Linked DNA regions of Prochlorococcus marinus XMU1405. Each later gene encodes a partner of the first gene's protein in a complex. Links are inferred from orthologs where the notes say so. Each region holds a gene or a part of one and is shown in the gene's direction. Other genes may lie near its edges.

Region 1 (3,051 bases):
CTTAATGGTGAAATTTCAGATGTCGAAACAGGAGCTTTTTTGAGTGCTTTGAGAGCTAAGTGCTCTACGGGTGTCGAACTAAGTTCTATGGCTGAAGAACTTTTAAATGTTTGTAAATTGCCAATAGCAAGACCAAATTTGTACTTGGTAGATACTTGTGGTACTGGAGGGGATGGAGCTAATACATTTAATATTTCAACTGCAGTAGCATTTGTAGCTGCATCATGTGGAGTAAAAATTGCAAAACACGGAAATAAAAGTGCTAGTGGGAAAGTTGGCTCTGCTGATGTTTTGTCGAATCTTGGTTTGAATTTAAATTGTTCTTTAGAAAAAGTAATCAATGCCGTAAGTGAAATTGGAATAACTTTTTTGTTCGCACCTGTTTGGCATAAATCATTAATAAAACTTGCTCCATTAAGAAAGACCCTTGGAATAAGGACTATATTTAATCAGCTTGGCCCATTGGTAAATCCTTTAAGACCCAATGCGCAAGTTTTAGGTGTTGCTTCTGAGGATCTTTTAAAACCTATGGGAAGCGCGCTTTTAAATATGGGTATGAATAGAGCAATAGTAGTACATGGTTCCGGCGGCCTTGATGAAGCTTCTCTTCAAGGAGTAAATAAATTAGTGTTTGTTGAGAATGGTGAATTAAAGTTTTCAGAAATAAATATTACAGATTTCAACCATGAAAATATCGCTAACGATAAGCTAGTTGTTTCTGATCTTCAGTCTAGCGAGGAAATATTAAAGTCTGTTTTGAATGGTTCTGGACAAAAATCTCATATCGACGTTGTTGCCTTGAATGTTGCTTTAGTTCTTTGGGCAGCAGGAATTGAGGATGACTTAAATGAAGGATTTAATAAAGCTTTATTTTCGATTAATAAAGGAGATCCTTGGAAAAAGTTCTTACTCTTAAAAAATTATTTATCCGCAAATTAATTTATTTCAAATTGATGATTAATCCATATAAGAAAAACGCAAAATTAGTTTTAAGTAATGGAACTGTATTTCCTGGATTTTATTTTGGTTTTTCTGGTACAGCTATTGGTGAAGTAGTCTTTAATACAGGTATGACGGGGTATCAAGAAGTTATTACTGATCCAAGTTATTACGGACAGATATTAACATTCACATATCCAGAGATTGGAAATACTGGTATTAATTTTGAAGATTCAGAATCTAATATCAATGTTAAAGGTATAATTGTTAGAAATTTTTCATCTAATGACAGCAATTGGAGATCTAAAAAAAATTTCAACCAATGGTTAGTTGAAAAAAACATAGTTGGTCTTTATGGAATTGATACAAGAGCTCTTGTTAAAATCTTAAGATCTAATGGATCTATGAATGGGGTTATCACCTCTGAAGACAAAACTGTAGAAAGTTGTTTAAAGATAATTAGTGATACGCCGAATATGAAGGGATTAAATTTATCTAAGGTAGTTTCAACTAAGGAACAATATTTATGGAAAAGCCATACAAAAACATTTTTTGATTTAAGAAAAAGATATGATGAATCTTCTAAAAAATTAAAAATAGTAGCAATTGATTTTGGAATTAAAAATTCAATTTTAAATAGACTTGTATCTCATGGTTGTGAAGTCTTGGTGATGCCTTCTCGATCTTCTATGAAAGATGTTCTATCTAAGAAGCCTGATGGTATTTTTTTCTCAAATGGTCCAGGAGACCCTTCTTCTGTTTCTGAAGGAATAGATTTAGCAAAATCACTTATTGAATATGGTGAAATACCTATGTTTGGTATTTGCCTTGGTCATCAAATATTTGGCTTAGCATTAGGAGGTTCAACTTATAAATTGCCTTTTGGACATCGTGGATTAAATCACCCTTGTGGCGAAAATAATAAAATTGAGATAACTAGTCAGAATCATGGCTTTGCTATCGATCCTAATTCTATCTCAAAGGATATAGTAAAAATAACCCACTACAACCTTAACGATAATACTGTGGCTGGACTGGAAGTTTATAATAAGCCAATATTTAGTGTGCAATATCATCCAGAAGCTGGACCTGGCCCACATGATTCAGATTATTTATTTAAAAAATTTGTTTCTCTAATGTTAGAAAGATGTTGACATATTGTTTTCTTTTGATTTGATAATTACATTTGATATATTAATTTATTGGAGGTACTAGATCATAGAAGATTTCCAGAAGCTAACGGTTTCTTTAAGAGGAAACCTTGAAGTTAAAAAAAACATTATTGTTTTTACTTTTAAAGGACAACTTGATGCTTTCTCTGAAAAACAATTTAAGACTTTTGTTGCTGATAACTTAAAAAATGAGCTTCCATTTGTTATTGATCTTACAAAAATAGATTTTTTAGACTCATCGGGACTTGGAGCTCTTGTTCAAACAAGTAAAGAATGCAAAAAGTCGAAACTTGGTTTTTCTGTCGTTGGCAATTCGAGAGTAGCTCAAACAATTAAACTTGTTCGTTTAGGTGATTTTCTTAACTTGAAGTCAAGCCTTGAAGATGCATTAAATTATTTGAAAAATTGAATTATTGGATTCAAAACTTGGTTCCATATGGATCACCAGAGGATATAGGTGTTATTCAACTTGCTTGGCTTGGAGATTCTGTATGGGAGCTTCACCAAAGACTAAAACATGTTCATTTCCCTTTAAAATCTAAAGATCTCCATTTATCTGTAGTAAACGAGGTAAAAGCAAAATCTCAATCAAAATCATTAAGTCAAATTGAACATTTATTAAATTCAAACGAAATAGATCTAATTAGGCGTGCTAGAAATAAAACAAAGAGATATCCAAAATCTTCAGACCCCACCATATACTCTAGAGCAACTGGTTTTGAAACTCTTATTGGCTGGCTATTTTTAAAAGATCCTCAAAGATTATCAACACTTTTTGAATATTTAGAATTAAAAATGAATTGAATCTATGAAAAACTCCTCAAATAAATTCCGTGGAAAAAATAATAAAGAGTACACAAGAAATTCAGATTTTGGTAATTACTCAAAGAATACAAATCGTTCAAAAAAAAATGATAGATTTTTGAACAATTCCCCTAAT
Region 2 (3,925 bases), 130 kb from region 1 along the record:
CACCTCCAAGACCAATGGCGAGAGCAGCCATTTCCCATCCATCTCTAGGAATTGAGTCATTTTGAATTTTCCCAACCTCGTGCCAAAATAGTAGATTTCTGTGATCAATAGCAAAGTTATCCCATTCATCTAAATCTATTTGAATTTCTACTTCGTCACGACCGATTTCCTCAAGTGTTATTAAAGGTGGATCTATAGCCGCAGCAGATTCAACAAATACCCAACTTTCATTCTCTGGAGGCAACAAATTTTTAAGTCGCTGAAGTTCGCTCATAAAAAATTAATTTCTTCCAATACTATAGAAACAAATGTTGCTTTTCAAGTAACTTGATTAACATCTGATGATTTATAAGTAGCATGTGTTAAATGAAGGTTTTAAATTATGCCTCAAAGAGGTGATCTTAAAAAAATTCTTATTCTAGGATCGGGACCGATTGTTATAGGACAAGCATGCGAATTTGACTACTCTGGCACTCAAGCCTGCAAAGCTTTAAGAAATGCTGGATATGAAATTGTCTTGATAAATTCAAATCCAGCATCAATAATGACTGATCCTGAGATCGCAAGCAAAACATACATTGAACCATTGACTCCTGAAATTGTTTCTCAGATCATTTTAAGAGAAAAACCTGATGCGATCCTGCCCACTATGGGAGGTCAAACCGCTTTAAATCTTGCGGTTAAATTATCAGAGTCAGATTTTTTAAAGCAAAATAATATTGAATTAATTGGTGCTGATTTAAGAGCTATTAATAAAGCTGAAGATAGAAAATTGTTTAAAGAATCGATGGAGAAAATAAATGTAAATGTTTGTCCATCTGGTATCGCATCTAACCTGGATGAAGCTATAGAGGTATCCAAAAAAATTAATTCTTATCCTCTTATAATAAGGCCTGCATTTACATTGGGTGGTGTAGGCGGTGGAATTGCTTTTAACCTTGAAGAATTTATCGAGTTGTGTAAATCAGGTTTAGAGGAAAGTCCTAGTAATCAAATATTGATTGAAAAATCACTTATTGGATGGAAAGAGTTTGAACTAGAGGTAATGAGAGATACTGCAGACAATGTAGTAATAGTTTGCAGTATTGAAAATTTAGACCCAATGGGTGTACACACTGGAGATTCTATTACTGTTGCTCCTGCGCAGACTTTAACAGATAAGGAGTATCAGAGATTGAGGGATTTGTCATTGAAAATCATTAGAGAGGTGGGAGTAGAAACAGGAGGAAGTAATATTCAATTTGCAATAAATCCATCTAATGGAGAGGTAATTGTCATAGAAATGAATCCCCGTGTGAGTAGATCCTCTGCTTTAGCAAGTAAAGCAACTGGATTCCCTATAGCTAAAATTGCAGCTTTATTATCTGTTGGCTATACACTTGATGAGATTATTAATGACATAACAAAAAAAACACCTGCATGTTTTGAACCATCAATTGATTACGTAGTTACTAAGATTCCAAGATTTGCCTTTGAAAAGTTTAAAGGCTCTTCTAATACTCTAAGTACTTCCATGAAATCTGTTGGTGAATCAATGGCAATAGGTCGTTCTTTTGAAGAATCATTTCAGAAAGCATTAAGGTCATTAGAAGTAGGTGTTTTTGGATGGGAATGTGATTCACAAGATGAATTTAAAAACGAAACTCATATTAAAAATAGTTTAAGAAACCCTACACCTGAAAGAATTCTCCTGATAAAAAAAGCTATGCAGCTTGAGAAAACTAACAATTATATTCATGAAGTTACAAATATAGATTTATGGTTTATCGAAAAATTACGAAATATCTTTAATTTTGAAAATGATTTTTTGAAAGATAAGGAACTTTATGCTCTAGATAGAGATTTGATGTTACATGCTAAACAATTAGGCTTTTCAGATCAACAGATAGCAAAGTTAACTAATTCCGAGTTTTTTGAAGTAAGAAAGTATAGAAAAAAACTTAATGTAACTGCAATTTATAAAACTGTTGATACTTGTTCAGCAGAATTTGCATCCTCAACTCCATATCATTATTCAACTTACGAAGAATCCTTCATTAATGCTAGTTCTCAAATTTTTGATAGCGAGATTTCAGAAAATAGTAAATCAAAAAAAATTATGATTCTAGGAGGAGGTCCAAACAGAATTGGTCAGGGAATTGAATTTGATTACTGTTGTTGTCATGCATCATATCAAGCTTCTACAAATGGTTATAAAACAATAATGGTTAATAGTAACCCTGAAACTGTTTCAACAGATTATGATACTAGCGATATTTTATATTTTGAGCCTGTAACATTAGAGGATGTGCTCAATATAATAGAAGCTGAAAATCCTTATGGTTTGATTGTTCAATTTGGAGGTCAAACTCCACTGAAATTATCATTACCGTTACTTGAATGGCTTAAATCTAATGATGGAGTCAGAACTGGATCAAAAATTCTTGGGACTTCTCCAATATCGATCGATTTAGCAGAAGATAGAGAGGAATTTACAAAAATACTTGAAGAATTAAGTATAAGACAACCTTTAAACGGTATTGCCCGTAATCAAAATGAAGCAGAAATAGTAGCCAAAAATATAGGTTTCCCATTAGTTGTAAGACCTTCTTATGTTTTAGGAGGAAGAGCAATGGAAATTGTTAAAGATGAGAATGAATTATCTAGATATATCTCTGAAGCAGTTAAGGTATCGCCTGATCATCCAATCCTTCTTGATCAATATTTGAACAATGCAATTGAGATAGATGTTGATGCCTTATGCGATTCAGAAGGGTCGGTTGTAATTGCTGGTCTAATGGAACATGTTGAACCTGCAGGAATTCATTCAGGAGATTCAGCTTGTTGTTTACCACCAATTTCTCTTTCAAAATCCACAATAGAAAATGTAAGGAACTGGACTAAACAAATTGCACAAAGATTAAATGTTGTTGGTTTAATCAATTTGCAATTTGCAGTGATAAATACAAATAATAAAGAAAATAAATTATTTATTCTTGAAGCAAATCCAAGAGCATCTAGGACAGTACCATTTGTCTCAAAAGCTATAGGTAAACCAGTTGCAAAAATAGCTACTCAGTTAATGCAAGGTTTTACATTAGAAGATGTTAATTTCTCAGAAGAGTTTTCTCCTAAATATCAGGCAGTAAAAGAGGCCGTTTTACCTTTTAAAAGATTTCCTGGATCTGATACATTGCTTGGCCCTGAAATGAGATCTACTGGAGAAGTAATGGGTTTAGCTAAAGATTTTGGAATTGCTTATGCCAAGTCGGAATTAGCTGCTGGAAATGGTGTTCCTTCAAAAGGCGTTGCTTTTTTGTCTACGAATGATTTAGATAAAAAAAATCTCGAGGAAGTTGCTAGAGAACTTTTGATTTTAGGATTTAAATTAATCGCAACAAAAGGTACAGCTGCTTATTTGTTGGGTTTAGGAATTCAGGTTGAAGAAGTGCAGAAAGTTCATGAAGGAAGACCAAATATTGAGGACCTAATTCGTTCAGGACTTGTTCAATTAATCATCAATACTCCAATTGGCTCACAGGCTCTACATGATGATGCTTACTTAAGACGTGCTGCTTTAGAATATAATATTCCAACTTTTACAACTATTCCTGGAGCAAAGGCAGCCATTAAGGCTATCAAAGCTTTACAAAGTAATATTATTAACACTTACTCTCTACAAGAAATCCATAATTATTAAAAATTTATTCTAAGTTTTTTAGTTTTTCTTTTAATTGATTAGCTATTGATTTTCGGCTAATTGAAATTAATTTGAGAGTATCTTCATGCATCTTTAATTGCGTCTCCGCTATTTGTAAAACTTTTATAGATTCTTTTATTTCATTAGAAAGTTCATTTATTAAATATTTTTTGCCTTCAAAGGTTAAAACTGGATTTGAAGAATCATTTGTGTTTTCGATCATTTACTTACCTTTTAATAAATAAA

The links. The genes of interacting proteins can lie anywhere in the genome.
Region 2: the proteins of carA (region 1) and carB are in contact, whole or in part, in a solved structure (PDB 1KEE), measured with the Escherichia coli proteins. The link is inferred for Prochlorococcus marinus XMU1405 from one-to-one orthologs.

What each region holds. Positions count from the first base shown.
Region 1 is NZ_JAAORF010000002.1:152,291-155,341, forward strand. Bases 57-3,023 are described here. They hold carA (glutamine-hydrolyzing carbamoyl-phosphate synthase small subunit), read left to right. Parts: upstream 57-953; coding sequence 954-2,093; downstream 2,094-3,023. Other genes in these bases: trpD (anthranilate phosphoribosyltransferase), read left to right, coding at 57-939; HA148_RS04370 (STAS domain-containing protein), read left to right, coding at 2,158-2,520; HA148_RS04375 (ribonuclease III domain-containing protein), read left to right, coding at 2,517-2,915; rlmB (23S rRNA (guanosine(2251)-2'-O)-methyltransferase RlmB), read left to right, coding at 2,920-3,023. Outside these bases: more of trpD, read left to right, coding at 1-56; more of rlmB, read left to right, coding at 3,024-3,051. UniProt on the Escherichia coli protein: Small subunit of the glutamine-dependent carbamoyl phosphate synthetase (CPSase).
Region 2 is NZ_JAAORF010000002.1:278,518-282,442, reverse strand. The notes cover bases 39-3,879. They hold carB (carbamoyl-phosphate synthase large subunit), read left to right. Parts: upstream 39-382; coding sequence 383-3,679; downstream 3,680-3,879. Other genes in these bases: HA148_RS05035 (DUF6447 family protein), read right to left, coding at 3,684-3,879; HA148_RS05045 (DUF3318 domain-containing protein), read right to left, coding at 39-274. Also shown: more of HA148_RS05045, read right to left, coding at 1-38; more of HA148_RS05035, read right to left, coding at 3,880-3,902. UniProt on the Escherichia coli protein: Large subunit of the glutamine-dependent carbamoyl phosphate synthetase (CPSase).